Linked DNA regions of Marinobacterium aestuarii. The protein of the gene in region 2 interacts with the protein of the main gene of each other region in a pairwise test. Links are inferred from orthologs where the notes say so. Each region holds a gene or a part of one and is shown on either strand. Other genes may lie near its edges. The genes, in order: recA and dprA.

Region 1 (15,047 bases), 670 kb from region 2 along the record:
GGGATCATGCGAATCTGCTGGTTGATCGCATTCTTAATCCGCGCCAGGCCAGCAACCGATCCGGCTCCCTCTGTCTGGAGCTCTGGGTACTTGATGAGTCTTACCGGGGCGGCGCATTCAGCGGCACGCGGCTGGCCTCCAGGGCACTGGGTACGCTGTGTGGCGGCTTTGAATCGCTGCACAACCGTTTTGGCTTTGCCCTGAACCAGGTACCGCTTAATGGCGGATCCCTGGTGTTGATGTTGCGCGAGTGGACTGAAGCTGGCCTTCTGACCCGCGATTACCGCGTCCTGCCGTCGCCGCCGACTGAGTCCGGAGTACCGGCTGAGCTGGCGGCTGAATGTCCCCCCGCGCCGACCCTGGCGTCTGAACGCGTTGAGGCGAAAGTTACAGATGTGCCGGTTGCTGCCGAACCTATGCGTAGTCCGCTGGTGGCGGAATCGACGGTTGATCTGGGCGCCGACACACCCGCGTGCGAACCGGTGGAGATTCCGGCCGCGGCCTTTAACGCTGCTGCCGATACTAAAACGCCTGTCCCTGCGAAGCGGGCGTCCAGTCGAGTGTCGGTGAACGGTGCCAGCGCCCGGGAGCTGGCGCTGATAAAGGGCATCTCGCCACGCCTGGCGGCCGCCATCATCAGCGACCGTCCTCACGCTAGCCTGGATGCCTTGTTGCAGGTGCGCGGCATTGGCCGGCTGACCCTGGCGCGCATTCGCCCCTCTCTGAGTCTCTGAGTCGGGACTGGTCGTTGCACTGCGCGAGTGCGGCTGGCATCTTGGGTGATTCGTGATTCGTGATTCGTGATTCGTGATTCGTGATTCGTGAGCCGTAATTTGTGATTCGTAAGTCGTGAGTCGATATCAGGCGCCTTACTGGAGGGTATCTATGCAACAGTGGGTGGAACAGATCGCGCAGCGGATGCTGACGCGCCATTGGATGCTGGCAACGGCGGAATCCTGCACCGGCGGCTGGGTGGCGCAGGAGCTGACGGCCCTGGCGGGCAGTTCGGGTTGGTTCGACGCAGGTTTTGTGACCTATTCCAATGCTGCCAAGACTCGCATGCTGGGCGTGGCGCCTGAGCTGATAGAGCAGGAGGGGGCGGTGAGCGAGGCGGTGGTGCGGGCCATGGCAGAAGGTGCGCGGCGCCAGAGCGGCGGGCAACTGGCAGTATCCATCAGCGGTATAGCCGGGCCCGGCGGTGGCAGTGAGCTGAAACCCGTGGGGACTGTCTGGTTCGGCTGGGCCTGTGAAGGCCTGCCGACTGAGGCGCAATGTCACCTGCTGGCGGGGGATCGTGCAGCGGTGCGGCGCCAGGCGGTAGAAATCGCTCTGCGCGGCCTGCTGAAGCAGCTCGAAAAGGCCTGAAGGGGCGATTGGTGTCTGCAGTATAAAAAGCACTCAAAGAGGTTGCATTCCGAAAGCGATCTGGAATAATACTGTCCAAACATACAGTATCCGGTTTGGCACCAGAGTGCTGTATCCGACTAAGCGCAAGGGGTGGAAAATGGACGCGAATAGAAAGAAAGCGCTCGACGCGGCACTGGGGCAGATTGAACGTCAGTTCGGCAAGGGTGCGGTTATGCGCATGGGCGATCAGCCCCGTGAAGCCATTCCATCGGTCTCGACCGGCTCCCTTGGGCTGGATATCGCACTGGGCATTGGCGGCCTGCCCTACGGGCGTATCGTTGAAATTTATGGGCCTGAGTCTTCGGGCAAAACCACCCTTACGTTGCAGACGATTGCCCAGGCCCAGCGCCAAGGCAAGACCTGTGCCTTCATTGATGCCGAGCACGCGCTGGATCCGATCTACGCCGAGAAACTGGGTGTCGATGTCGATAATCTGCTGATGTCTCAGCCGGATACCGGTGAACAGGCGCTGGAAATTGCCGACATGCTGGTGCGTTCCGCCGCTGTGGATATGATCGTCATTGACTCAGTGGCGGCACTCACGCCCAAGGCTGAAATCGAAGGCGAGATGGGTGATTCCCACGTCGGCCTGCAGGCGCGTCTGATGTCCCAGGCGCTGCGCAAGCTGACCGGTAACGTCAAGAACACCAACTGCATGATGATCTTCATCAACCAGATTCGCATGAAGATCGGTGTCATGTTCGGCTCGCCGGAAACCACCACCGGTGGTAATGCCCTGAAATTCTATGCGTCCGTACGTCTGGATATCCGTCGCATTGGTGCGGTGAAGCAGGGTGATGAAGTTGTCGGCAATGAAACCCGCGTCAAGGTTGTGAAGAACAAGGTGGCGCCGCCCTTCCGTCAGGCCGAGTTCCAGATTCTTTACGGTCAGGGTATCTACCGCATGGGTGAGGTGATTGACCTGGGCGTGCAGCAGGGGCTGGTGGACAAGTCCGGCGCCTGGTATGCCTATAAGGGCGACAAGATCGGCCAGGGCAAGGCCAATGCGGCCAAGTATCTCGAAGAGCACAGCGAAATCGCCACCGAGATTGAAAATGCCATTCGCGAGAAACTGCTGGCCAAGCCCGCGCCCAAGACCAAGGCGGAAGAGCCTGTCAGCGAAACAGAAGATCTGAAATTTTGATCGCAGGCACCCCTGTGTATTAAGTTGATACTTTAAAGGCTCCTTGGTGGAGCCTTTTTTGTGCTCGTTTATTAATAAGAGGAGTCTGCTGGTGGTAGATATGGACGTGAGCGGTGTCGTTGCAGTGCGTGCAGTACCGGCGCTGGAGAACTTGCAGGCGATATTTTTTGATTTTGATGATGCCCTGGCGCAGTCGCTGGATATCAAGGCTGAAACCTTCCTGTCGCTCTTCCCTGAGCGCAGCGATGCACTGCGACAGCAGATTCTGGCGTTCTTCGTGCACAACACAGGACGGTCGCGCAGTACCAAGCTGCGCCATGTCTATAGCGAAATGCTGCAGGAGCCCTTGAGCGAAGAGGCGCTGGCGGCCCTGTGTCAGCAGTTCGCCGAGCGCAGTATGGGCGCGGTGATCGATTCGCCGGAGGTGGCTGGTGCCGATGCGCTGCTGCGCTTGCTGCAGGCGCGAAGCCTGCCGCTGTTCGTGGTGTCCGGCACGCCTGAAACCGAGCTGGTACAGGTGATCAAGGCCCGCGGCATGGCGGGCTACTTTGCCGGGGTGCGGGGCACTCCGGTGGACAAGGAGATCAATATTGCCGAGCTGCTCGATACCCACCGGCTGGATGCGTCGCGCTGTCTGATGGTAGGCGACGGCCGGGTTGACTACATTGCGGCCGAACACAATCGCATGCCCTTTGTCGGTGTGGTCAAGGGCGCCAACCCCTTTGCAGAGGGTATCCCGGTGGTGGCGGATCTCACCGAGCTGCAGCAGATACTGTGGGGGAATTTGCCGCCAGGCTGATACAAAAGCCGGCGCTGAGCGTACAGATAGCAGAAGCCTCCACGGGGGCTATTTAACCAAGAGGGATCTGCCATGCCCGTTATTCTGTATGTGCTTTTTATAGTGTCGTTGTTGCCGGTCGTGCTGGCCGGTGTGACCAATGTTTGTCGCATGCGGCAGTTCGAGCGTTTTGACAATCATAATCCGCGCCAGCAGCAGGCTCGGCTGGAGGGCATGGGTGCCCGTGCCCATGCGGCCCAGGCCAATGCCTGGGAGGCGCTGATGATCTTCAGTGCCACCTGCCTGATCGCCTACGCCGGCGGCGCTGACCTGACGGCGCTGAGCCTGGTGGCGCTGATCTTTCTGGCCTGCCGCATTGCGCACGCCGTTTTCTATCTCGCCAATCTTTCAGGGCCGCGTTCGCTGGCCTTTGGCGGCGCCATCTTGTGCTCGTTGTATATTGTGTTTCAGGCCGCAGCCCCGGGTTAAGTCGTTACAGCGGCAAGGGGGCCTGGGCTTTGACTTCGCGCAAGGCAAAGTTGCTTTCGATTTCCCGTACCATGCGCAACAGCTGTATCTGGCGCACCCAGCGGTCGTAGTCGGGCAGGTCGCTGACGACAACTTCGAGCAGGTAGTCGGCCGAGCCCGATACCGTATGGGCGTTGATAACCTGGGGCATGCCCAACAGTGCCTGCTCAAAGCCCGCAACGGATTCGATACCGTGATCCTGCAGTTTGACCTGCACATAGACGGTCATGCCAAGACCTATGGCCTGGCGGTTGAGCTGGACCCTGTAGCCCTGAATGACGTCGTCGCTTTCAAGCCGGCGCAGACGCCGCAGGCAGGGAGAGGGTGACAGGGCGACCGCATCGGCGATATCGGCATTGCTGAGGCGGCCATCGCGTTGCAGGGCCTGCAGTATCTTCAGGTCGATGCTGTCCAGTTCGGCTTTTTTAGTCATGGGGCTTTTGTTAACCGTTATTGCTAAAAATAGAGTCTCTGACGCCATAATCATCCCAAATTGGCTGTTTTTGCAAGCAAGTCGGCACGATTCGTTTTGCGTCTTTGCCCGATAATAAGGCCTCAAAATATCCGGCACAGGCAGGGATCATGGAGCAATATCGCGGCGAACCGCTGGTGAATGCAAAGGGACTGGCGGCCATGGCCGTAACGCTGTTGATCTGGGTCGGCTTTCTGCTGTCGCTGCGGGCCGAGAGTCAGTCGCAGCTTACGGCGACGGATCTTGCACTGCTGCGCTTTGGTCTGCCGGCCCTGTGCTTTGTGCCTTGGCTGCTAAAGCGTGGCTCGGGTATTCGCCAGATCCGCAGGCGCCATGGCCTGATGCTGTTGCTGGGCGGCCTGCCATTCTTTTATCTGATGTCCTGGGGCAGCGCTCTTGCGCCGGCGGCCCATGCCGGCGCTCTGGTGCCGGGTACAGCTCCCCTGTTTGTCACGGCTCTGGCGGTGCTGTTGTTTGGTGAACCCCTGCCGCGGCGTCGCCTGCTGGGGCTTAGTGTCATTCTTGCCGGAGTGCTGCTGTTGCTGGGCACCAGTCTGTTCGAAATGGATACCGGTTACTGGCGTGGTCATCTGGCGTTTCTCGGTGCCAGCCTGTTGTGGGCGTTCTATACCCTGGGTCTGCGGGTGCTGGGTGTTGGCGCCCTGCAGGCCACGGCGCTGCTGTGTTGTGTGTCCTCCCTGGGGCTGCTTGTATTGATGGGGTTTGGGCTGGTGGAATCGAAACTGCTATCGGTTGGCTGGGCTGAACTCTGGCCCTATCTGCTGACCCAGGGGTTGGGTGCCGGCATCGTTGGCGGCTTTAGTTATGGCGTCGCAATTCGCGAACTTGGAGCTGAGAAGACCGCAGCGCTGGGCTCTTTCACGCCGGCATTGGCAGCACTGGCGGCTATCCCGCTACTAGGAGAGACGCTGGCGCCGTCGACCCTGACAGGCGTGACCGTGATTATGGCCGGCGTGCTGCTGGCCAGCGGCGTGCTGGCGCGCCGCCCTGTTGCCTTGATACAGGCTCTGTAACCTTCATCTGCGCAGTGCCTGTTGTTCGGGCACTTGCCGCTTGCTTTTCACTTTCCCCTTTTGCCTTTCTGCTTTCATCTAGCTCCTTGCCCATTTGCGACCTGTCTGTCTGCCGCGAAAGTCTGCTTATGTGCGACAGCGACCCAGGTCGGTGTCGTAAATGAATATCATCAGGACGCCGGTGAACACTTTCCCTTGGGAGTTGAGGGCTACTATCGGTTCCATGACGCGTTGTTCTGTGGGGGAGCTGCCTGTCCTGATCTCAACTTTCACCGCTGTGGCGGTGGATCTGTTGACCTGAATCCCGGTGCGCGCTGCGCGCCACTAAAACCTTGTACTCAATTCCCGGCTGAATGTCCTGGCGAGGAGATTTTTAGATGTTTAATAATAATGACCTGATTCAGAATTTCGATGCAGACCTGTGGGCGGCCATGACCGCTGAGGTACAGCGTCAGGAAGATCATATCGAACTGATCGCCTCTGAAAACTACACCAGCCCGCTGGTGATGCAGGCGCAGGGCTCGCAGCTGACCAACAAATATGCCGAAGGCTACCCGGGCAAGCGCTACTACGGTGGCTGCGAATACGTCGATGTGGTTGAGCAGCTGGCCATCGACCGTGCCAAGGAGCTTTTCGGTGCTGATTACGCCAACGTGCAGCCGCACTCCGGTTCCCAGGCCAACGCCTCTGTTTACATGGCGCTGTGCGCACCGGGCGATACCGTGCTGGGCATGAGCTTGGCCCACGGTGGTCACCTGACCCACGGCTCCCACGTCAACTTCTCCGGCAAGATCTACAACGCCGTGCAGTACGGTCTGACTGAAAACGGCGAGATTGATTACGATCAGGTTGCAAGCCTGGCCCGTGAGCACAAGCCAAAAATGATCGTGGCGGGCTTCTCTGCCTACTCCCAGGTTGTTGATTGGGCGCGTTTCCGTGAAATCGCCGACGAAGTGGGCGCTTTCCTGTTCGTCGACATGGCCCACGTCGCCGGCCTGATCGCTGCGGATCAATACCCCAACCCGGTACCTTTCGCCGATGTGGTTACCACAACGACTCACAAGACGCTGCGCGGCCCCCGTGGCGGCCTGATTCTGGCCAAGGCCAATGCGGATATCGAGAAAAAGCTGAACTCCGCCGTATTCCCGGGTGGCCAGGGCGGCCCGCTGATGCACGTGATTGCTGCCAAGGCCGTGGCGTTCAAGGAAGCGCTGCAGCCTGAATTCAAGCAATACCAGACTCAGGTGGTCAAGAACGCCAAGGTCCTGGCCCAGGTGTTTATCGATCGCGGCTACGATGTCGTTTCCGGCGGTACCGAGAACCACCTGTTCCTGCTCAGCCTGATCAAGCAGGGCCTGACCGGCAAGGACGCAGACGCAGCTCTGGGGCGTGCCTCCATCACCGTCAACAAGAATGCCGTGCCTAACGATCCGCAGTCACCCTTCGTGACCTCGGGTCTGCGTCTGGGCTCGCCGGTGATCACCACCCGCGGCTTCAAGGAAGCGCAGTGTGAAGCTCTGGCTGGCTGGATTGCCGACATTCTGGATGCCATGCAGGCCGGCGACGCCCAAGCCGCTATCGCTGCAGTAAAAGACAAGGTCCAGGCTCTGTGTGCGGACTTTCCGGCGTACCGCTAAGCTTGATTCGCTGCGGGCACCTGCGGGTGCCCGGCTTTAGCATCACACATGCATGAATTATCCCGGTCTGACCGGGAGTCTAGGGGGAGCTGGCACTATGCAGCATTATTCCGGTTTCGGGCTGTTGAAACATGCCCTGAATTTCCACGAAAACTGGCAGCGCGTATGGCGCAATCCGACGCCGAAGAAAAAGTACGATGTCATCATCGTCGGCGGCGGCGGACATGGTCTGGCAACAGCCTATTACCTGGCCAAGGAACACGGCATCACCAATGTCGCAGTGATCGAGAAGGGTTACCTGGGCGGCGGCAACACGGCCCGTAACACCACTATCGTACGTTCCAACTACCTGTGGGACGAAGCGGCGCACCTGTACGAGCACGCGATGAAACTGTGGGAAGGTCTGTCGCAGGATCTGAACTACAACGTCATGTTCTCCCAGCGCGGCGTGCTTAACCTGGGCCATACACTGCAGGACATGCGTGATATCGAGCGCCGTGTAAATGCCAACCGCCTGAACGGCATCGACGGTGAAGTACTGGACGCCAAGTCCGTGCAGGAAATCGTGCCGATCATGGATTGCTCCGCCAATACCCGCTATCCGGTTATGGGCGCCTCCTGGCAGCCGCGTGCCGGTGTCGCCCGTCATGATGCTGTGGCCTGGGGCTTTGCCCGTGCCGCCGACGCGCTTGGTGTCGACCTGATTCAGCAGACCGAAGTGATCGACATGGTCATCGAAGACGGTGCCATCACTGGCGTAAACACCAACCGTCACGGCGTGATCAGCGCTGATCGCGTAGGCTGCGTGGTGGCCGGTAACTCCAGCGTGCTGGCCGGCATGGCCGGTTTCAGCCTGCCGCTGGAAAGTCACCCGCTGCAGGCCCTGGTATCCGAGCCGATCAAGCCGATCCTCGATACCGTGGTCATGTCCAACCACGTACACGGTTATATCAGCCAGTCCGACAAGGGTGACCTGGTTATAGGCGCCGGTATCGATGGCTACAACGGCTACGGCCAGCGTGGCTCCTACCCCACCATCGAGCATACGGTGGCGGCGATTATCGAGCTGTTCCCGATGTTCAGCCGCGTGCGCATGAACCGCCAGTGGGGCGGCATCGTGGATACCTGCCCGGATGCATGTCCGATCATTTCCGATACGCCGGTTGAGAACCTGTTCTTCAACTGCGGTTGGGGTACCGGCGGCTTCAAGGCGACGCCGGGTTCCGGCAATGTGTTTGCGGCGACCCTGGCCAAGGGTGAAGCCCATCCGCTGGCCAAGCCGTTCTCCATGTTCCGTTTCCACAACGGCTCGCTGATCGACGAACACGGCGCTGCCGGCGTCGCACACTAACGGGAGTTATAACGATGTTCTATATCTACTGCCCGCATTGTGGCGAACACCGCGAAGAAGAAGAGTTTCATGCCAAGGGTCAGGCTCACCTGGCCCGGCCGCTGGATCCGGACAACTGCACTGACCACGAATGGGGCGAGTATCTCTACATGCGCAAGAACCCCCGTGGTCTGCATCATGAACTCTGGATACACGCTACCGGCTGTCGCAAGTTCTTCAATATGACGCGCGACACCGTGAGTTACGAAATCAAAGAAGTCTACAAAATCGGGGAGCGGCCGACCGTGGTCGCCGCCAGCTAAGGAGCGGACATAATGAGCCAGAAAAATCGTCTCGCCTCCGGTGGACGCGTTGACCGTGCCAAGGCGCTGAATTTTAGCTACAACGGTCGTCAATACCCCGGTTTTGAAGGTGATACCGTCGCCTCGGCCCTGCTGGCCAATGGCGTTGATATCGTCGGACGCAGCTTCAAGTACAGCCGCCCGCGCGGCATCATTGCCGCCGGTGCCGAAGAGCCCAACGCGGTCCTGCAGGTTGGTGCAACTGAAGCCACCCAGGTGCCCAACGTGCGCGCCACTCAGCAGAACCTGTTCAACGGCCTGGTGTGCAGTGCCACCAATGGCTGGCCCAATGCCGACCTCGACCTGATGGGCTATGTCGGCAAGGTTGGCGGGCGCATGATGCCGCCGGGTTTCTACTACAAGACCTTCATGTACCCACAGTCAATGTGGGAAACCTACGAGAAGTTTATCCGCAAGGCCGCGGGCCTTGGACGTTCGTCCACCGAACGTGATCCGGATATGTACGACAAGGTTAACCATCACTGCGATCTGTTGATCGTGGGCGCAGGTCCTGCCGGTCTTGCGGCGGCGCTGGTTGCAGCCCGCAGCGGTGCCCGCGTGATGCTGGCGGATGAGCAGAGCGAATTCGGTGGCTGCCTGCTGGATACCCGTGAAACTCTCAATGGCCGTCCGGCTGCTGAGTGGGTTGCCACTGTGGTTGCAGAGCTGAAACAGTACCCCGAGGTACTGTTGCTGCCCCGTTCCACCGTGAACGGTTACCACGACCACAACTTCCTCACCATCCACGAGCGTTGCACCGATCATCTGGGCGACCAGGCACCGGCAGGTCAGGTGCGTCAGCGCATGCACCGTGTACGTGCCAACCAGGTTGTGCTGGCCACCGGCGCCCACGAGCGTCCGCTGGTATTTGGCAACAACGACGTGCCGGGCTGCATGCAGGCTGCGGGCGTATCGACCTATATCAATCGCTATGCGGTCGTGCCGGGTAAAGAGCTGGTGTTGATGACCACCAACGACCATGCCTATCAGACGGCGCTGGACTGGCACGACGCCGGCCGCAAGGTGGTGGCCATTGTCGATACGCGTCAGAACCCCAAGGGCGATCGCATTGACGCGGCCAAGTCCCGTGGCCTTAAGATCATTGCCGGTTCCGGCGTGATTGAAGTGCAGGGCAGCAAGCGTGTGACTGGCGTATCCATAGCACCGCTGAATGCCACCGGCGATGCGCTGGCAGGATCGGTTGAACGCCTGAGCTGCGATACCGTTGCCAGCTCTGGCGGCTGGAGCCCCGTTATTCATCTGTCCTGCCATACCGGCAGCCGCCCCGAATGGCGCGATGATGTGATTGGCTTTGTGCCTGGTAAAACCGTGCAGAAGCAGCACTGTGCCGGTGGTATCAATGGTACTTACAGCCTCAAGGCGGTGCTGGAAGAGGGCGCCCGTGCCGGCGCTGCTGCCTGTGAAGCCGCAGGCTTTGGTGATGCCGCCAAGGCCGCTCTCAAGGAGATGCCGCTGCCGCTGGCCGAGGAAGTGCGCGAAGGCAAAGCCATGGCGCTCTACCACATACCGCACACCAAGCCGACGTCGCGGGCACCGAAACAGTTCGTTGATTACCAGAACGACGTTACCGCGGCTGGTATCGAGCTGGCGACGCGCGAGGGCTTTGAGTCCATCGAGCACGTCAAGCGTTACACCGCCATGGGCTTTGGTACCGATCAGGGCAAACTGGGTAACATCAACGGCATGGCGGTTGCTGCCAAGTCGCTGAACCAGACGATCCCCCAGACCGGCACCACCATTTTCCGTCCCAACTACACGCCTGTGACCTTTGGTGCCGTGGCCGGTCGTGACTGCGGTGCGCTGTTCGACGTCAACCGCTTCAGTGCCATGCACAAGTGGCATCTATCCAACGGCGCGCTGTTCGAGGACGTGGGCCAGTGGAAGCGTCCCTGGTATTTCCCCCAGGGCGGCGAAACCATGCAGCAGGCACTGGATCGCGAGTGCAAGGCAACCCGCGAAAGCGTGGGTATCCTCGATGCCTCTACGCTGGGCAAGATCGATATTCAGGGCAAGGATGCGCGTGAGTTCCTGGCCCGTGTCTACACCAACGCCTGGGCAAAGCTGCCGGTCGGCAAGTGCCGCTATGGCCTGATGTGTGGTGAAGACGGCATGGTATTCGACGATGGAGTAACCTCTTGCCTGGCCGACAATCACTTCCTGATGACCACCACAACCGGCGGCGCACCGCGGGTACTGGAATGGCTGGAACTCTATCATCAGACCGAGTGGCCGGAGCTGGAAGTCTACTTCAGCAGCGTAACCGATCACTGGGCCACCATGACGATTTCCGGCCCTAACGCCCGCAAACTGCTGAGCGAGCTGACCGATATCGATCTGGACCGTGATACCTTCAAGTTCATGGACTGGCGCCAGGGTGATGTGGCCGGCGTGCCGGCGCGGGTATTCCGCATTTCCTTCACCGGTGAGCTGTCCTATGAAATCAACGTTCAGGCCAACTACGGTCTGCACGTATGGGAAAAACTGTTCGAGCACGGTGCCAAGTTCAACCTGACGCCTTATGGTACTGAAACCATGCACGTGCTGCGTGCTGAGAAGGGCTTCATTATTGCAGGTCAGGATACCGATGGTTCCGTGACCCCGATCGATCTGGGCATGAGCTGGTGTGTGTCCAACGCCAAGCCGTTCAGCTACATCGGCAAGCGCGGCATGGCCCGTGAAGACTGTGTCCGCACCGATCGCAAGCATTTGGTAGGCCTCAAAACCCGCGAGCCGAAGACCGTGATTCCGGAAGGCGCCCAGGCGGTCAATGACCCCAAACAGCCGATCCCCATGACCATGCTGGGTCATGTGACCTCGAGCTACTACAGCGCCAACCTGGGTCATTCCGTGGCCATGGGCTTTGTCCGCAACGGCCACAACCGTATGGGCGAAACCGTGTTCTACCCGCTGGCCGATGGCCGTGTGATCGAAGCCGAAATCTGCAACCCGGTGTTCCTGGATCCCAAGGGGGAGCGTCAAAATGTCTGACATCATTGCACCAACCAAGCCGGCCGCAGTTGAAGCGGCCCCCGTCGCAGCTGTTGCCCTGATGGATCAGCTGGCCGACGCCAGTATCCGTGCCGAGTCGCCGCTCTATCACGCGGACCTCGCCACAGTGGCAAAACAGGGGCCCAAAACCGGTGGCGTTACGCTGCAGGAACACAAGCTGTTGGGTCACCTGGTGATCCGCGGTAGCCAGGACAATGCCGGCTTCCTGGCCGGCGCCAGGGCCGTGCTGGGGTTTGATCTGCCGACGCAGCCGCTGACGGCGGCCGAAGACGGCGCCCTGTCGGTGCGCTGGATCGCACCGGACGAGTGGCTGGTGATCCTGCCGGGCAGGGAGGCTTTCGCGCTGGAAAACCGCCTGCGCGAAGCCATGAGCGGCCATGTCGCCATCGTCAATGTCAGCGGTGGTCAGACCGTACTGGAACTGTCCGGCCCTGATGCCCGCGCGGTACTGAAAAAGTCCACGCCCTACGACGTGCATGACCGCAACTTCCCGGTCGGCAAGGTCGTGACCACCGTTTTTGCCAAGAGCCAGGCGGTGATCCGTCGCACCGGCGAGCAAAGCTGGGAACTGGTGATTCGACGCAGCTTCGCCGATTACCTGTGGCTCTGGCTGCAGGATGCCTGTGCCGAGTTTGGCTTGGTCGTGAAAGACTGAGTGGCAAGGGGAAAGGTTCAAGGAGCAAGGGAAAAGGCGCAAGCCTGATACCCGAGGAAACCGCAGGCCGGACGCATTGCTTGTTCGGGCTGCGGCTAACGAGGACTTGATATGACAGCAAAACTGAAACCGTGGATCTTCACGGCACACTGTCCGAGCCGCCTGGGCACCGTTGATGTGGTGACCCGGTTCATGGCCGAAACCCGCAACTATGTGCTGGAAATGCAGTCCTTTGACGATCACGAACTGGATCGTTTCTGTATCCGGGTGGAGTTCCGCCCCGAGGATGACAATTTCAGCGAAGAGGCCTTTAATGGCGCCTTTGCTGAGCGGGCTGCGGGCTTTGATATGGAGTGGCAGCTGCGCACGCCGGAGCACAAGCCCCGGGTGGCGATTCTGGTATCCAAATACGATCATTGCCTCAATGATTTGCTGTACCGCTTTCGTACCGGTCAGCTGAATATCGAAATCCCGGTGATTATCTCCAATCACCCGGATCTGGAACCCCTGGCGCAGTGGCATGGCATTCCGTACCACCACCTGCCCATTACGCCGGATACCAAGGCCGAGCAGGAAGCTCAGGTATGGGAGCTGATTCAGCAATACGATACAGAACTGGTGGTACTGGCGCGCTACATGCAGGTGCTGTCACCGGATCTGTGCCGCAAACTGGATGGCTGGGCCATCAATATTCACCACTCGTTGTTGCCGGGCTTCAAGGGCGCCAAGCCCTATCATCAGGCCTGGGCCAAGGGCGTCAAGCTGGTGGGTGCCACGGCACATTATGTCAACAACGATCTGGATGAAGGGCCTATCATCACCCAGGGCATTCAGCCGGTGGATCATGCCCAGTATCCGGAAGATCTGGTGGAAAAGGGTCAGGACATTGAGCGTGTAACCCTGTCCAGAGCCATCCGCTATCACATCGAAAAACGTGTCTTTGTGCTGGGTCAGCGCACCGTAGTCTTTTCCGACTAAGGGCGCTCCCGACATCTGATACAACCCTCACCCCGGGCCTGGCAACCGCTCTTAGAGCTCCCCCAAAACGCCAGGTTCGGGGCCCTCCTGCCGCCTTTTTCATGACTCCTTGGTCCCGCGCGCCCCCTGCGGCTATTACCGGCTGTGTTCCGTCTGCCAGCTTCTGGCCTGCTCCTGTGCCTGGGCGATTTCGTTAATACTCAGCTTGTCGGTCAGTATTTCCAGCGCCGGATGATGGGCTCCGCTGGCTCTGGCGATGCTCAGCCACTTGTAGGCGCGCTGAAAATCCTGGCTTACGCCACGTCCCTCCAGGTACATCAGCCCCAGGTTCGTCTGGGCACTGGCGAATCCCTGCTCGGCGGCGAGCTGATACCACTTGAAGGCACTGCGCTCGTTTTTGGCCAAGCCCAGGCCCTGTTCGTACATCAGTCCCAGATTGAACTGCGCATTGACGTGCCCAAGCTGTGCTGCGCGGCTGTACCACTGCGCTGCCGCCGGCAGGTTTTGGGCGATGCCGCGGCCGGCGTAATACTTGCCTGCCAGGTGATACTGGGCGTACATATGTCCCTGCTCCGCCGCCTTGAGATACCAGAGTGTCGCGGTGTCGTGATTCTGCCCCACGCCTTCGCCGCGTTCGTACATGCCACCGAGGATAAACTGTGCCCGGCTGTTGCCTTTCTCGGCCACGGGTGTAAACCAGCGGGCGGCGGTTACCGGATCCTCAGCTACGCCCAGTCCCTCGGAATAGATAAGCCCAAGATTGTACTGGGCAGCAGAGTCGCCCCGTTCGGCCAGGGGGGTAAAGTGCGCCAGTGCCTGGGCGTAGTCACCGTTTTCGTAAGCGTTGAAGCCAGTCATGAAGTCGGCGCCGGGCTCGGCGGCAAAGGTGGGGGGAGTCAGCAGTAGCAGTAGAGTGCCAAGGCTGGCAGCTATGGTCACTGAGGCGGCCCTGGTGCGTCGAGCAGGCTTGCCGGGGGCTGTGGATGTTGCTGGCCGGTTGAACATGGCGGGAGTCCCTTTTTGACAGCGAGGTGCAGCATTCATTGGAGTGAATGTTATAAAAATAGCAAATCAGAGCAAGGCTGAAAAAATCTGGCGCCGCGCTGCGCAAAATAACAGTGCTAGTCAGCGGCGGCAGGGCTGTGATTGACGGTTTCCTTGCAAGGCTAGCATCAGTCGGAATCAGCGTCCGCCTCAAACTGCGCAAAGGCCTCGGCACCGGTGAGGTCTCGGGTTCTATTGGCGAAGGCGTAGAAGGCCGGCTTTTCGTCGATGAATACCTGGTGACCCAGCACCAGGTTCGGGTTGTCTTCCAACAGGCCGACGGGTACGAAATACTGCCGGCTTTCAATCAGACGATAGAACAGGTGGCTGCCGCAGGCGGTGCAAAAACCGCGCTCCGCCCAGTCGGATGAGCGAAATACACCGATATAGTCGCTACCCGCAAGGGTGACGTCGGTACCGCAGCCGCTGACCAGCAGCGGGCCACCGGTCCAGCGGCGGCATTGCCTGCAGTGGCAGGCGCCGACATCCAATTGCATCTTGCGTACGCTGATCGAGGTCTTGCCACAGAGGCAGTGGCCCTGGGCGGGCTGAGTATCCGGCATGGTCAGGCTCCGGCAGGTTGGAGTGAGAGTCCGACTTACTATAGCAGCCTGTGGATAAGCTGGAATTTACAGCGGCCTCAGCGGC
Region 2 (15,116 bases):
GGTAACCGGGCGCCGACCCCCAGAGCCTCACCGATGTTGCGCGCCAGCGGTTGCGCCACTGAACCGTTGTACTGTACCCAGTCGAACTTCCAGATATTCCAGAGATAGGGGTAGCTGACCGGCGCCGAGCCGACCTGCAGGTTCTGCTCGATCAGGTGGTCGCCGAAGACGGTGTTACCGATCCGTCCCAGCGCATCGGTACGGCCATAGCCTTCTTCGACCGGATACAGGTGCTTGAACGGATTGTTCTGCGGATCACTGAGGAAATGCTGCAGCGACGTCCAGAGATTGCTGCGCAGCTGCGCCTTGCCGGCCGGATAGCGGCTGCCCAGAACATCCTGGGCGAACTGGTCGAACTTGAGCGGATTGACCGTGGTATAGGCCAGAGACGCCAGCAGCATCGGTGCAAACTGCCCCCGGGCGCTGTCGGTCAGGGCATGCATTGCCTGACCACCATCGACGCGCAGCGCGTAGCTTTTGTCGCCGCGGTTGTAGTGCAGCTGGCCACTGTGACAGGCCGCGCAGGTGATATCGAGCACCTCTTCGCCGATCTGCGTATCGAAATGCCGGGTGAAGCCGACCGGCAGCCGGTCGGGGTTTTGCGGCGTCGGCGCCGGGTCCACCAGAAAGCGATAGCGGCGCAGGTACTCGGGATCAGCCAAGCGCTGCTCGGAAAAGGGCAGTCGCAGGTGCACAAACCAATCGTAGCGCACCGCCCCAAGGCTCGCGCCCTGGGGCATGAACGTGCCCTGGGGCGTGTAGTAGTAGGTCTGGCGATCGTCGCTGTTCCAGCCCTGGTCGAGGTAGACCAGCTCATCAACCGACTCCAGCGGTGCCATCCCCTGTACCGGCCAGAGCACATACCAGGCAAAGCCACCCAGCGCCACCAGTACCAGCATCAGGGCAAGCAGCAGCAGCCGTTTCAGTAGCCTGCCAATCAGCAGCCAGAGACGGGCCATGAGACTCAGCGACCCAGGGGTATTTCTTCTTGTCATTATCCTTACCAGCTACGTCAGTTGTTCCAGGGGCCGTGATCAGAGGCTTTTCAGGTACTCGATCAGGGCCATACGCTCTTCTTCATTCAGGCCGGTGCCGTAGACATGGCCGCCATTGTTGTTACCCGCAAGGCGGGTATCGAAGCGGTCGCCGCCGGCATCATCCACATAACCCACCGCCACCGGATCCAGTTCGCGGCTGCCCAGCCCGAAGCTCGCAGGTCGCTGTTCAGGCGGCAGCAACAGGGCGTGCAGGTTCGGAACCGAACCGTTGTGCAGATAGGGCGCCGAGGCCCAGATGCCACTCAGCGGGCGGGCCTTGTAGAATTCGGGGTTGCTGCTGACCTGCGCGCTGTAGACCGCGTGATAACCCTCGAGCGACGCCCTGACGGCATCCAGCGGGTGGCGCAGCGTAGCGCCGATGGCAGCGTGAACTACCAGGTCGACGGTGCGGGCCTCGGCGCCGAAGGACGTGCCAGCCAGCACCATCTGGTCGCGCCCTTCAAGCACCCCGGTGGCAGCGGTGGCGTCGATGAAGTTGCGCGCCATGGTGGCATCGGTGCCGATCTCGGCCAGCGGCACCAGGATCGCACGCAGCTCGCGATCCGGCTGCGCACGATCACTGAGCGCATGACAGCGCAGGCAGTTGTCGCTGTACAGCGTCTCGCCGTGCTGACGCCGCGTCTCATCCAGCGCGCCGAACAGTGCCTCCGGCCAGCGGGGCGCCTGCAGCTGGTAGAAGTGATCCTGCAGGGTGCCGAGGTTGACCAGCTCAACCGAACTCGGGTAGCCGGCGCTTCCCGAATAGTCCTTCAGATCAGCAGTGCCATAGACGGCCAGTGCAGTGGTGACGTTTTGCACCAGGGGCCCCGGGGCCTGGTTCGGCGCCGAACCGTTCCACTGCACCAGATCCAGGTGCGAGGCACCCCAGAGGAAGGGGAAACTCACCGGGGCATTTGCCGGCCGCGCGTTGGCGGGCAGGCCAAGCAGCTCGACAGCGACCGTATTGAAGATCTGCCCGAAGGCATCGAGCCGGCCCGGGCCATAGGGCGTTTCGGACGCATTGGTTCGCTGGCGCTGCTGCAGGTAGCCCAGGCGCTGCTCGAGCTGCCCCCGCAGCACAGCGGTGTCGGCCGGCTGTACGCCAGCGAGGAAGCGGGAAAATTTCTGCGCGTCGCCGAGGGTGGCCGTAATCGCATCGACCAGTGCCTGCTCCAGGCCGCTGTAATTGATCAGCGCCGCGCCACCCTCGATCAGCACCTGCTGCCCCTGGTAACTCAGCTCACCGGTATGGCAGGCGGCGCAGGTGAGACCCGCCCAGACGTCGCCGTTGTCATCGCTGGTGCGGCTGAAGCCGATCGGCAGCGCATCGGGGTTGGCGGCACTGGCCCCGGTCGGGATGAAGCCCAGGCTGTCGAGGTAACCGTCGCTGCGCAGCAACTCAGTGCTGTCGGCGCGCTCCAGGTGCAGCAACCAGGCGTAGGGAAGGATGCGGGAGCCGAAGCTCAGGTGATGCACTTCGTCGCGCGCCGCCGCGTCCCAGCCCTGCTCAAGCTGCACTGGCGCTGGGGCGGCCACGGCAAGACTGCAGGTCAGGGCTGCGCAGATGCTGAGGGCGACGGTCGAAATCGCTTGTCTTGTCTTGTTCATGGTCCGTCCCTGGTGGCGTCTCGTCAGGCGTTGGTGTTGGCGATATTCCGCCGGCTCCGGCTCACCGCATGAGGTATGCCGCGCAGGGTAAAGTAGCGCCGGTCAGCGCGACCTTCGCGGCCTGTTTCTGCTTCAGGTTACACAACCTGGACCGGGGAGCTGCCGCGCCATACAGGCCGACCCCAGAGTCTCGCAGAGCTTGCAGATGCCTTCAATCTTTTCGTGATCGCCGGCGTCACCTGAACCGCCCCGTGCTGACCTATCGAACCGATCTCGGACTAGGGCGGGCCCCTTAGTAAGCCGCTGCAGCGCCAGAATCAGCAGGATGGGCGGGAGGGCATTGGCGTCCTGTGGGGACGGCCGTCATTAGGCAGGCTCGGGTAATTTTTATTTTTCTTCGGCAATACAATTGGTTAGTTGCAATAGAGGGTCCGAAAAGGTGTGGATTCCCGGTATTGATTCGCGCCAACTGGACACCACCATTGATAACGGTTCGCATTCCGTTTAGCATTTGCCTCAACATTCGCTGAGCCCGGGAACACGCACAATGCCATTCAATCGCACCCTGATGTCCCTTTCGCTGGCCTGCATGCTGGGCTCAACTCAGGCCCAGGCCGCCGGAACCGATACTTCCGTGGATTCACAGGCCATAGTGACGCACTATGCGGACCTGGCCCTGGCAACCTACAGCGACGCCCTGACAAGCGCCCGTGCCCTGCACAGCGCCATTGAACAGTTGATCAGCACGCCGAGCGAGCAGACGCTGCAGACAGCCCGCAGTGCCTGGATCGCGGCCCGTGTGCCCTATCAGCAATCCGAAGCCTTCCGCTTTGGCAACAGCATCGTCGATGACTGGGAAGGCCGCGTGAATGCCTGGCCGCTGGACGAGGGTCTGATCGACTACGTCGCCACGGACAGCTACGGCGAAGAATCGGACGAAAACCCCTTCTACAGCGCCAACATCATCGCCAATCCGATCCTGCAAATAGGCGGCCGTACCCTGGATGCCAGCACCATTACACCTGAGCTGCTGTCCACATCTCTGCATGAAATCGACGGCGTCGAATCCAACGTCGCCACCGGCTATCACGCCATCGAGTTTCTGCTCTGGGGCCAGGACCTGAACGGCATGACGCTGGGTGCCGGCGAGAGGCCCGCCACCGATTACGACAGCAGCAACTGCACCGGCGGCAACTGCGACCGGCGCGGCGACTATCTGCGTGCGGCCAGCGCATTGCTGGTGCAGGACCTGGAAGAAATGGTGGGCAACTGGCAGGCCAGTGGCGCCGCCCGCAGCGAACTGACGGCCAAGTCGGTGACCGACGGCCTGGCCACTATCACCACCGGCATGGGCAGCCTGGCCTACGGCGAACTGGCCGGCGAGCGCACCAAGCTGGGCCTGATGCTGCATGACCCGGAAGAAGAGCACGACTGCTTCTCGGACAACACCCACTGGTCGCACTTCTATGATGCCAAAGGCATCCAGAATGTTTACCTGGGCAAATACAGCCGTATCGACGGCAGCCTGATGCAAGGCCCCTCGCTGGCGGCACTGGTCGCCAGCGTCGACCCTGAACTGGACAAGCGCCTGCGCCAGCAGCTGGATCAGACCCAGCTGGCCGCCCAGGTGATGGTGGATTCCGCCGCAGCCGGCGAGCCCTATGATGTCATGATAGCGCCCGGCAATACCGCCGGCGGCGCCCGCATCCAGGCCTTTGTCGACTCCCTGATCGCCCAGACGCGCACCACCGAAGAAGTCATTGCCCGCCTCGAGCTGGGTCAGGTCAATGTTGAGGGCTCCGACAGCCTGGACAACCCGGCCGCCGTACAGGCCCCGTAACGCCGCTGCCTAAGAGACTGCACGACAAGCCCCGACGCCAAGCGCCGGGCACTGTCCTAAGCCCATGAGACCTTGCCTGTTGAGTGCTGTACTGCTGCTCGGCCCGGCCATGATTGCTGCGGCGGATGTCGCTCGCCCGCCGTCTGAATCTGAACAACCACAAACCCTGACGGAAACACGCCCCGGCGGTGCAACCACCAAACCCCTGTCAAGGTCCCCGGGCGCCTTTGCCGGCAGCGCCGCCAATCTTGCCTTTGACGACAAGATGACCTTCGCCCTCGGGCGGGCCATTTTTCGCAAACTCTGGGTTTCATCCCCTTCCTCCACCACCGCCAGCGATGGCCTGGGCCCTTTGTACAACGCCCGTTCGTGCCAGCGCTGTCATATCAACAACGGCCGTGGGCGCCCCCCCGCAGGCCCGAATGACAACTCTGTTTCACTGTTTCTGCGTCTGAGTATCCCGATCGACAAGGACGCCGATCCGGAACTGCTGCGCCGCCGTGGCGTAATACCGGAACCCGCCTATGGCACCCAGCTGCAAACCTTCGCCGTGCCAGGCATGGTGGCCGAGGGGCAACTGCAGGTCAGCTACGAGGAAGCCCGTGTTGCGCTATCGGGTGGTGAAGAGGCCTGGCTGCGCACGCCAAGCTACCGCATTCTGGCGCCAGCCCATGGCCCACTGCACCCCGAACTGCAGATGTCTCCGCGTATCGCGCCCGCCATGGCGGGGCTCGGCCTGCTGGAGCAGATCAGCGACGCCGATATTCTCAGCCTGGCCGACCCAGATGATAGCAACGGCGATGGCATCTCCGGGCGCCCCAACAGTGTCTGGGACCAGGCCCTCCAGACCACCCGCCTGGGGCGCTTTGGCTGGAAAGCCGGTAATCCGAGCCTTGCACAACAGAACAGCAGCGCACTGCAAGGCGATATCGGCATCGGCAACCCACTGTTTCCCCTTGCCAGCGGCGATTGCAGCCCACGGCAGACAGCCTGCACAGAGGCCCCCGACGGCAATACTCCGGGGCAGGACGGGCTCGAAGCCTCGCAACAGATGCTCGACTGGCTGCTGTTCTACAGCCAGCATTTAGCCGTAACGCCGCGCCCCTCTGCCGCTGACCCCGAGGTACTGGCCGGCCAGACACTGTTTAAGGACGTTGGCTGCGCAGCCTGTCATCAGCCGCACTTCGTTACCGCCGAGAACCTGCAACTGCCGGCCCTGAGCCGCCAGTCCATCTGGCCTTACAGCGACCTGCTGCTGCACGATATGGGCGCGGGCCTGGCGGATGAGCGCGCCGAATTCGCCGCGAGCGGCCGCGAGTGGCGCACCGCGCCGCTCTGGGGCACAGGCCAGACCGCGGCGGTCAACGGACACAGTTATTTTCTGCACGACGGCCGCGCCCGCAACCTGCTTGAAGCCGTGCTCTGGCACGGCGGCGAAGCCCGCGCCGCCCGCGAACGGGTCGTCACCATGCCGGCCCCTCAACGAACCCAATTGATACGTTTTCTGGAGTCACTCTAAATGCACAGCTCCTCTCGACTCACCCAACTGCTGGCAGGCTCCAGCCTGCTGCTCACGGGCCTGACCCAGGCAGCAACGCCCATCGACTGGGATGCCTTCAATGCCAGTGCCATCAGCGGCCATATCCAGCCCCGTTACCAGCAACTGGCGCTGCAGAGCCAGACCCTGGCCGACACCAGCGCGCACTGGTGCGAGACCCGCAGCAGCGCCGACTTTCCCCAGCTGCGCCAAGCCTTCGAAGCCAGTCTGCAGGCCTGGCAGGGCATCCAGCATGTACAGTTCGGCCCGGTTCAGCTGCTGATGCGCAACTATGGCATCCAGTTCTGGCCGGATCGCAAGGGCATCATCGGCCGCCAGCTCAAAGAAGCGCTGCAGGGGCCAGACGCCGGCAACTATGATGCGGACTTCTTCCGCCATGCCAGCGTATCGATCAAGGGGTTCCCGGCGCTGGAGCGCCTGTTCTATGACGCAGGTGCGCTGCCACGGCTGCAGCAGCAAGCCAATGCCTGCGCCCTCGCAATCGCCATCAGCACCGAGTTGGCCAACACCGCCCAGGCGATGCACAGCGAATGGCAGACCCCGGATTTCGCAGGCCAGGCCACTGAAGATGACGACGAAGTCTCTTCCCTGGGGCTGCCGGATCTCAGCCTTGAACTGCTGCGCTCCCTGGTGCAACCGATTGAAGTCATCCGCGACAGCAAGCTGGAACTGGTGTTGGGCAATGATCAGCCCGCGGCACGACTGCAACGCGCCGAAAACTGGCGCAGCGGCCAATCACTTCGCAGCCTGAACACCAACCTGACGGCACTGCAGGCACTCTACGCAGAGGGGACCCCCAGCCTTGATCTGATCCTGCGAGAGCAGGGTGCCAGTGCCCAGGCCGACCAGATAAGCGGGCTCTTCAGCCAGGCGCGCAGCCAGCTGGAGGCGGTGCCCGGCGACTTCGCCACCGCACTGCAGGACGCCGACAGCTATGCCCAGCTGAAAGCCGTTTCAGCCACCCTGAAAGAGCTGGATCACGCCCTCTATAACGCCATGCCTGCCATTAACGCACAACTGGGGTTCAACAGCCGTGACGGGGACTAACCTGTGCCAGCTCAGTCTGTACGGCAACATCAGGGTCCTGCTGTCATGACGGGGATTAATCGGCGCCAGTTCAGCCTGCTGCTCGCCGGTGCCCTGACGGCACCGAATCTGCTGGCCCAGCCGCCTGTAGCAGGCCCCGCCGACGATAAGAGCTGGCTGCTGGCCAGCGCCGCCAGCGATAGCCGGCAGCAGCACTGGCTGATTGTCAGCGATACCCAGGGCGCACTGCGCCTGCGCCACCGGCTGCTCGCCCGGGCACACCATGTCGCGGCCCATCCCAGTCAACCCTGGGTGGCTGTGGTCGCCAAACGCCCCGGCGCCTTTATCGATGTGCTGGACTATCGCAGCCAGGCCCTGGTACAGCGCATTGAACCTGCACCTGGCCGGCTATTTTATGGCCATGCGCTGTTCAGTCGCGATGGCCGCTGGTTGATTGCCACAGAGAGTACGGTGCCCGACGGCGCAGGACGCATCAGCCTGCGCGATGCCCAGAACGGCTTTCAGCCCGTGACTGAGTTCAGCAGTGGCGGCACAGGCCCGCACGAGCTGCTGCTCAACCATGCGGGCGATGAAATCATCGTCGCCAATGGCGGCATTCGTACCCAGGGGCGCCTGAAACTCAACCTCGACAGCATGCAGCCCTCCCTTGCCTACCTGAAACTGGCCACAGGCGAGATCAGCGAGCAGCGCATGCTACCGCCTGAGCAGCACCAGCTGAGTATCCGTCATCTGGATCTGAGCCCGGACGGGGCCGTCGTTATGGCCATGCAATATGAAGGCGACCCGCTGGACACCCAACCGCTGGTCGCACTGCACCGCCGTGGTCAGGAACTGCAAGCGCTCAGTGCGCCTGAGGCGATCAACCGCCAGATGACGCAGTACTGCGGCAGCGTGCGCATAGACAGCAGCGGCAAGATTGCTGCCATCAGCGCACCGCGCGGCGGTCTGATTACCTTCTGGGATATTGATCAGGCGGCCTATCTGAGTAGCCTGGAGGTGCGCGATGGCTGCGGTCTTGCCGCCACCGCGACGCCGGGGGAGTTTATTGCCAGCAGTGGCAATGGGCGGGTCTACTGGCTCTACCCGCGAGAAGGCGTGCGCGAGCCGCTGATGCAGGACATGCGGCTGGACCGCCTGGCCTGGGACAACCACCTCTGTGCCTTTCAGGCAGTCTGACAGCGCGTTCTGACGGACACAGAGGCTAAAACGCCAGAGCGCCCGTCAGGACGCCTTGGCAGCGGCGATCTCACGCAGTCGCTTGGTTACCGCATGGTTCACGCTACGCTGGGTGAAGCTGCCATCGGCCTTGCTCTTGCCGATACTGCGCCCCATCAGCACTTCAAGACACTGATCCACGGTCTCGACGGCATAGATATGAAACCGGCCCTCGCTCACCGCATCGGTGACATCTTTTTTCAGCATCAGATTGCGCACGTTGGCTTTTGGAATCACCGCGCCCTGCTGTCCGGTGAGGCCGCGGGTCTCGCAGAGTTTGAAGAAGCCCTCAATCTTCTCGTTCACGCCGCCAATGGCCTGCACCTCGCCGTACTGGTTAATGGAACCGGTAATGGCGTAGTGCTGCAGAATCGGAATATGGGTCAGCGCCGAGATCAGGGTGCAGATCTCCGCCAGGGATGCGCTGTCACCGTCCACATAACCGTAGGATTGCTCCAGCGCGATGCTGGCCGACAGGGTGAGCGGGAAGTCCTGAGCATACTTGTGCCCAAGGTAGCCCGACAGGATGAGCACCCCCTTGGAATGGATCGGCTGGCCCAGCGCCACTTCACGCTCGATATCGATAATGCCGCGGTTGCCAGGATGCACAGTGGCGGTAATGCGTGCCGGTGTACCAAAGGAAACATCGCCCACCTGCAGCACGGTCAGGCCGTTGGACTTGCCCACCGCCTCGCCCTGGGTATCGATCAGCACTGTCTGATTCAGAATGCTGTCGAGGATCTTCTGCGACAGGCGACCAGTGCGTTTTTCCTTCGCCGCCAGCGCCATTTCGACGTGCCGGTCGCTGATCAGCTCATCCCCCGTCTTGACGCGCTTGTAATCCGCCTCGCACAGCAGATCCACCAGCTCGCCTATATGGGCCGACAAGAGCTCCTGATCCGCTGCCAGACGCGAGCTGTGCTCCACCAGACGCGCCACGGCACGTCGGGTCAGCGGTGCCAGGCCCTCCTCATCGGCCAGGGTCTTGAGCAGGCGGGCGTAGTTGCGAATGCTGGAAGGCTTGCGTTCGACGTCCTCGTCGAAGTCGACCACCACGCGGAACATCTTTTCAAAGTCCTGATCCAGCTCCTGCAGCAGGTAGTACATGTCGCGGCCACCGATCAGCACCACTTTCACCTTCAGCGGAATGGGCTGCGGGCTCAGAGTAATGGTACTGATGCCGGTGTACTCGCTCACCGGATTCTCGATACGTATTTCATGGGCCTTGAGCGCCCGCTTGAGCGCACCATACACATAGGGCTGCTCCAGCAACTTCTCTGCTTCCAGCACCAGATAGCCGCCATTGGCGCGGTGCAGGGCGCCCGGACGAATAAGGGTAAAGTTGGTGACCATGGCCCCCATGTCCGAGTTGTACTCGATGCGCCCGAACAGGTTTTCATAGTTGGGATGGCTTTCGTGGATAACAGGCGCGCCCTTGGTCTTGCCGTTATCCACCAGCAGATTCACACCGTAGGTGTCTTCCATATAGGCCTTGCGTGCGGCATCAGGCGCTTCGAGCACCTTGTCGTCACCGGCAATTTCGCCGCAGTTGCGCACCAGGCTGACTTCCAGTCGGATCAGGTACTCGGGTACGCCCGAGACATTGGCGTACTTTTCCTTCAGCGGCTGAATCAGCGGTGCCACGGCGTGCAGGGCGGTTTCCCGATCCAGCCGCCGCATCAGCTCGGCGGCCTCGCGGCGCCATTTCGGCAGTTCGGTCAGGCTGTCGTTGAGGCAGTCTTCCAGCTGTGAAATGGCGCGGGAAAATGTCTCACGCTCTTCTTCCGGCAGCAGCGAAAATGCCGCTTCGTCCATCGCCTGGCCTTCGGCCACGGGCATAAAACCGATAGTGCCGGATTCGCGAAACAGCGCAATGCTGTGCTCACGGGCCTGACGTTCAACACCTTCGATTGCCTGATCGTACCGGCGGTTAAAATCCCGCTCGATACGGCTTTTCTGGCGCTGATAACCCGGATTTTCAAATGCAGCAGGCAGCTCGGTCAGGGTCGTCTCGATCATGCGGCCGATGTCCTTGCGGAACTGGCCTGCCTTGCCGGCGGGGAACTCCATCACCTGGGGGTAGCGCGAGTCGGAGAGGTTATTGAGGTAACACCAGTCCTTGAGGCGGTTACGCTCCTTTTTTGCCACGTTACGCAGACTTTCCATGGCAAAGGAAAAACGACCGGTATGGGGGTTGCCCATCACAAACAGGTTGTAGCCGGGGCGGCGCATGCCGACGCCAAACTCCATCGCTTCAATGGCACGTTCCTGACCGAAAAAGCCGCTAAAGGGCTCCAGTGTTTCCGTGGTTCGAAACGGCAGCAGATCCGCTTCGCAGGTACGATAAAGCGCTTCGGGGGCTAACGGCTTCAGCTTTTCCATGCAACAACTCCACCGGGGCATTTCTAGTTGTTATACCTTCCGGCGGGGTCGGCTTGCAAGGCAGCGGGCCTCTATCCGTGCCTTGCTTATCGTTTTTTAATCAATCAGTTAAGGAGTCACGCAAGCTATCGACCAGGCTCCGGGTCCCAGGCTTTACACCACGCCAGATGTGAAAAGACTCAGCCGCCTGCTCCACCAGCATGCCCAGGCCATCGAGTACCTTGGCGGCACCCTGCTGCTGTGCCCAGCGTCCAAAAGCCGTGACTTGCGCGCTATACATCATGTCATAGCACCAGCCATCCGCCGCCAGCACGCCGGCGGGCAAGGGCGGGACTTCACCCTGCAAACTGGCGGCAGTGCCGTTGATGATCAGATCAAAGGACTGGCCTGCAAGATCGGCAAAGCCACAGCCCTGCACAGGACCAAGCTCGGCAAAAAGCCCAGCCAGCTCGGTCGCCTTGCCAGGCGTGCGATTGGCGATCACCAGCTGTTGCGGCTGCTGTTCGAGCAGCGGCTGTACAACACCCCGCACGGCACCGCCGGCACCGAGCAGCAACACCCGCGCGTCGCGCACCCTGCCGCCGTGGTTCTGCACAATATCGCGCACCATGCCAATGCCGTCGGTGTTGTCGCCACAGAGCCGCCCCTGTGCATCGCGGTACAGCGTATTGACCGCGCCGGCCAGCTCCGCCGCCGGGCTGCGCCACTGTGCCGCGGCCCAGGCCTGCTGCTTGAACGGCACCGTAATATTCAGACCCTTGCCGCCCCGGGTGAAGAAATCATCCACCGCCACGGCAAAGCCGTCTTCGGGCACCAGCACCGCATCATAGGTCAGTTCCTGGCCGTTTTCGCTGGCAAAGCGGCGGTGGATCTGCGGTGACTTACTGTGCGCAATCGGATTGCCAAAAACTGCGTACCTGTCCATCATTCCAACTCCAGCCAGTTGTGCGGTTTAAGGTAGTGATCATACAGGCGGGCTTCGGCACTGCCGGGTTCCGGCTTCCAGTCATAGCTCCAGCGAACCTCGGGCGGCAGCGACATCAGGATCGACTCGGTACGCCCGCCGGACTGCAGACCAAACAGGGTGCCGCGGTCATACACCAGGTTGAACTCCACATAGCGCCCGCGGCGGTGCAGCTGGAAATCACGTTCCTGCTCGCCATAGGCGGTATCGCGGCGTTTCTCAATGATCGGAACATAGGCCGGCAGGAAAGCATCGCCAATGGAACGCATCAGCGCAAAACTCTGCTCAAAACCCAGCTCATTCAAGTCATCGAAAAACAGGCCGCCGATACCGCGCGGCTCGTTGCGGTGCTTGATGTAAAAGTAGTCGTCACACCAGGTCTTGAAGCGCGGATAGATCTCGGGCCCAAAAGGGTCACAGGCCTTCTTGGCCACCTGATGCCAGTGCTGGCAGTCCTCGTCATAACCGTAGTAGGGCGTCAGATCGAAACCGCCGCCAAACCACCACACCGGCTCTTCACCTTCTTTCTCAGCCAGGAAAAAGCGCACATTCGCATGGGATGTGGGCACATGGGGATTATGCGGATGCAGCACCAGGGACACGCCCAGCGCCTGAAAAGTACGCCCGGCCAGTTCCGGCCTATGGGCCGTCGCGGAGGCGGGCAGCTGATCACCGTGCACATGGGAGAAATTGACACCGCCCTGTTCGAACAGGGCACCGTCATTCATGACGCGGGTACGACCGCCACCGCCGGCTTTGCGTACCCACTTGTCGGTATGAAAGCGCTGCTGGCCATCGGCAATTTCCAGGGTTGAGCAGATCAGGTCCTGCAGCTCCAGCAAATAAGCCTTTACCGCCATAATATCGGGTTGATTCATCCGTTCACCATGTAAGTAAATACTTACTTTCTAATTAATTGATTACTGCCAAGGTCGCAAATTTGTGTTGGCCGCCCAAGATTGCCCAGCTGTCCCGGCACCACATAATCAAGCCCAGCACCGAAGTAGGTATTCACTTTCAGTTTTGAGCGTGCCGGTGCCGCGGCACTGCGGTTGGCCGACGTCGACACAATGGGGCCGCCATAGGCAGCACAGAGTTTGCGCACCACAGGATGGGCACTTACCCGCACCGCAACGCTTGAATGGCGCCCGCGAACGCCCTCGGGCGCCCAGCCTGTGGGATCGGGAATAAGCCAGGTCACGGGCCCGGGCCAGCTGGCCTCAAGCTGAGTCAGCTGGGCATCCGACAGTCCCTGCAACAAGGGTTTTATCTGACCCATATCGGCAGCCACCAGAATCAGTCCCTTGTGCATGGGCCTACGCTTGAGTTCGAGCAGTCGCTCAATAGCAGAGGAATTAAAGGGGTCGCACCCCAGCCCCCAGACCGCCTCGGTCGGGTAGGCGATAACACCGCCGCCACGCAATGCACGCAGCGCCTGATTCAGGTGCCAGTTGTTCATGAGTATTACCTGAGCGATTTAGGTATCGGACGAGCAGCGGAGGTAACCCCCCGCTACCGGCTCGATAACGCCTTTCAATTCCAGAGAAACCAGTAACGGCATTAACTGCGGTGTTGGCAGGCCCGTCAAGGCCACCAGCTGGTCAATATCGGCGATATCATACCCCATTTTTTCCAGCAATTGCGCCTCGGCCGCAGGCAACGCCAGGGCAGGAACAGGGGCAGGACTGCTGCTCTGAGCGGCGTAGAATCCCAGCAATGCAGCCAGGGGTTCCAGTACATGAGCCACGGTTTCAACCAGCACCGCACCTTCACGGATGAGCTGATGACAACCATGGGCGGCGGGATTCTGAATACTGCCTGGGATGGCGAACACCTCGCGCCCCTGCTCCAGCGCCATGCGGGCCGTGATCAGGGAGCCACTGCGTGGCGCCGCCTCAATCACAAGCACACCGGCACTGAGGCCGCTGATAATGCGATTGCGTTTGGGGAAGTTGGCAGGAAGGGGCCGACTGCCCGGCAGGAACTCGGACACCCAGGCACCGCCGGTATCCAGAATGCGCTGCGCCAGAGCCGTATGCCGCCGCGGATAGACCTCATCCAGCCCGGTACCGAACACGGCGATGCTGGCGCCTTGCCGATCGACGGCGCCCTGGTGTGCAGCGCCGTCGATACCCAGCGCCAGGCCGCTGGTTACAACCATGCCAGCCTCGCTCAGTGCGGCGCTGAACTTGTAGGCATTGGCAACACCAGAGCGGCTAGCATGGCGACTGCCCACCAGTGCCATCTGTGGCATCGCCAGACAGCCGACATCACCCCGTACAAACAGCAAGGGCGGCGGGTCCGGAATTTCCAGCAACAGGGCAGGGTATTCTGTGTGATCAAGCGTAAGGCAGCAGGCGTCGCCATCTTCGAGCCATGCCAGGCAGCTCTCCAGGCGCTCGAACAGGGGGCTGTTGCTGTAATCCAGGGATTCCATCGCCCGCAGCGTGGCGGTACGGGCCCCGACAAGGCGCAGCGCCTCGGGGTTATGCAAGAAGAGTTGGGAAGGGGAAATACCGGCTACCGCAAGCCTTTTAAGCCCTATGGGGCCGACTCCGGGCAGGAGGCTTGCAGCAATCCAGTCCCTTGGATTGCTGCCCATAGATTATTCCTGAATCAGGGTTCGAAGACCTTGTCGCCCACCGACATCACGTTGCTGGCGTTGAGCACCAGGCCGTAGCTGACCTTGTCAAAGACCTTGAACAGCATCAGCAGACCGGCACGCTCGTCCGGCAGAGCTATGCGCTCGCCGGTAACCGGATCCCGTACCTTCTCGCCGGTACGGTAGATCGACATGACATTACCCGCTTCCACCGAGTCCCGCGCGCCAACATTGACGGCAACGGCGTTGAACTGGCCAATCTTGGCTACTCCGCCGAGTACCGAGAGGATCAGACCTTCAGTGCCTTCTGGCACCGCTGAAGGCTGAAACAGCGACTGGATGCGGCTTTCCTCAATGGGCAACACGCGGTCCAGCAAACGAACTTCCTCACGGGTCTTGCGCAGATCCAGCGTGATGATGTCCTTCTCCTGGGCCGGAATCGCGGTATCGGCGATCTTGAGCATTTCATAGCCCAGGAATTCGCCGGTCACAGGGTCGCGATATTCGGTAGCCGGACGATACAGCGCCTGTAGCCGCTCATCGGATTTCAGCTCGCCGCGGGCATAAACGCGATCGCCGGCACCGGCAAGTATCCGATCATTACGGCCACCGACGACATAAGGCGCATTGTTCAGCAGATCCTCGTCGGCCACCAGGTGGTCAGACAGGAAAGCGATAATGTCTTTCAGCGGAATGGCCGGAATCGCATCATCCAGTGGCGAGACCCGTGCCTTGGGACTCAGCCGGGTACCACCCGGGCGCAACGACAGGCGCGGCTGACCGTTTATCCAGCTCAGATAGATAATATCGCCCGGATAAATCAGATGCGGATTATAGATTTGCGGGTTTACGTCCCAAACATC

The links.
Region 1: the proteins of dprA (region 2) and recA interact in binary tests that used the Bacillus subtilis proteins (3 or more experiments, as listed by UniProt). The link is inferred for Marinobacterium aestuarii from one-to-one orthologs.

Annotation. Positions count from the first base shown.
Region 1 is NZ_CP015839.1:698,173-713,219, forward strand. Bases 672-3,527 are described here. They hold recA (recombinase RecA), read left to right. Parts: upstream 672-1,504; coding sequence 1,505-2,551; downstream 2,552-3,527. Other genes in these bases: A8C75_RS22895 (ComEA family DNA-binding protein), read left to right, coding at 672-734; A8C75_RS03040 (CinA family protein), read left to right, coding at 886-1,365; A8C75_RS03050 (HAD family hydrolase), read left to right, coding at 2,652-3,350; A8C75_RS03055 (MAPEG family protein), read left to right, coding at 3,423-3,527. In the rest of the region: more of A8C75_RS22895, read left to right, coding at 1-671; more of A8C75_RS03055, read left to right, coding at 3,528-3,818; A8C75_RS03060 (Lrp/AsnC family transcriptional regulator), read right to left, coding at 3,823-4,290; A8C75_RS03065 (DMT family transporter), read left to right, coding at 4,440-5,363; glyA (serine hydroxymethyltransferase), read left to right, coding at 5,741-7,000; A8C75_RS03075 (sarcosine oxidase subunit beta family protein), read left to right, coding at 7,098-8,351; A8C75_RS03080 (sarcosine oxidase subunit delta), read left to right, coding at 8,366-8,653; A8C75_RS03085 (sarcosine oxidase subunit alpha), read left to right, coding at 8,666-11,701; A8C75_RS03090 (sarcosine oxidase subunit gamma), read left to right, coding at 11,694-12,377; purU (formyltetrahydrofolate deformylase), read left to right, coding at 12,489-13,355; A8C75_RS03100 (tetratricopeptide repeat protein), read right to left, coding at 13,491-14,360; A8C75_RS03105 (GFA family protein), read right to left, coding at 14,528-14,962; A8C75_RS03110 (GlxA family transcriptional regulator), read right to left, coding at 15,040-15,047. UniProt on the Bacillus subtilis protein: Multifunctional protein involved in homologous recombination, DNA repair and competence.
Region 2 is NZ_CP015839.1:28,985-44,100, reverse strand. Bases 12,192-15,116 are described here. They hold dprA (DNA-processing protein DprA), read right to left. Parts: upstream 14,254-15,116; coding sequence 13,129-14,253; downstream 12,192-13,128. Other genes in these bases: A8C75_RS00115 (LysM peptidoglycan-binding domain-containing protein), read right to left, coding at 14,268-15,116; tsaC (L-threonylcarbamoyladenylate synthase type 1 TsaC), read right to left, coding at 12,553-13,110; hemF (oxygen-dependent coproporphyrinogen oxidase), read right to left, coding at 12,192-12,529. Also shown: A8C75_RS00170 (di-heme-cytochrome C peroxidase), read right to left, coding at 1-995; A8C75_RS00165 (di-heme-cytochrome C peroxidase), read right to left, coding at 1,035-2,645; A8C75_RS00160 (imelysin family protein), read left to right, coding at 3,193-4,485; A8C75_RS00155 (di-heme oxidoreductase family protein), read left to right, coding at 4,565-6,004; A8C75_RS00150 (imelysin family protein), read left to right, coding at 6,005-7,090; A8C75_RS00145 (DUF1513 domain-containing protein), read left to right, coding at 7,136-8,266; A8C75_RS00140 (Lon protease family protein), read right to left, coding at 8,312-10,687; aroE (shikimate dehydrogenase), read right to left, coding at 10,788-11,612; more of hemF, read right to left, coding at 11,612-12,191. UniProt on the Bacillus subtilis protein: Protein that helps load RecA onto ssDNA during transformation. Binds cooperatively to circular ssDNA, is able to bridge different segments of DNA. Favors the loading of RecA onto SsbA- or SsbB-coated ssDNA and formation of RecA-DNA filaments.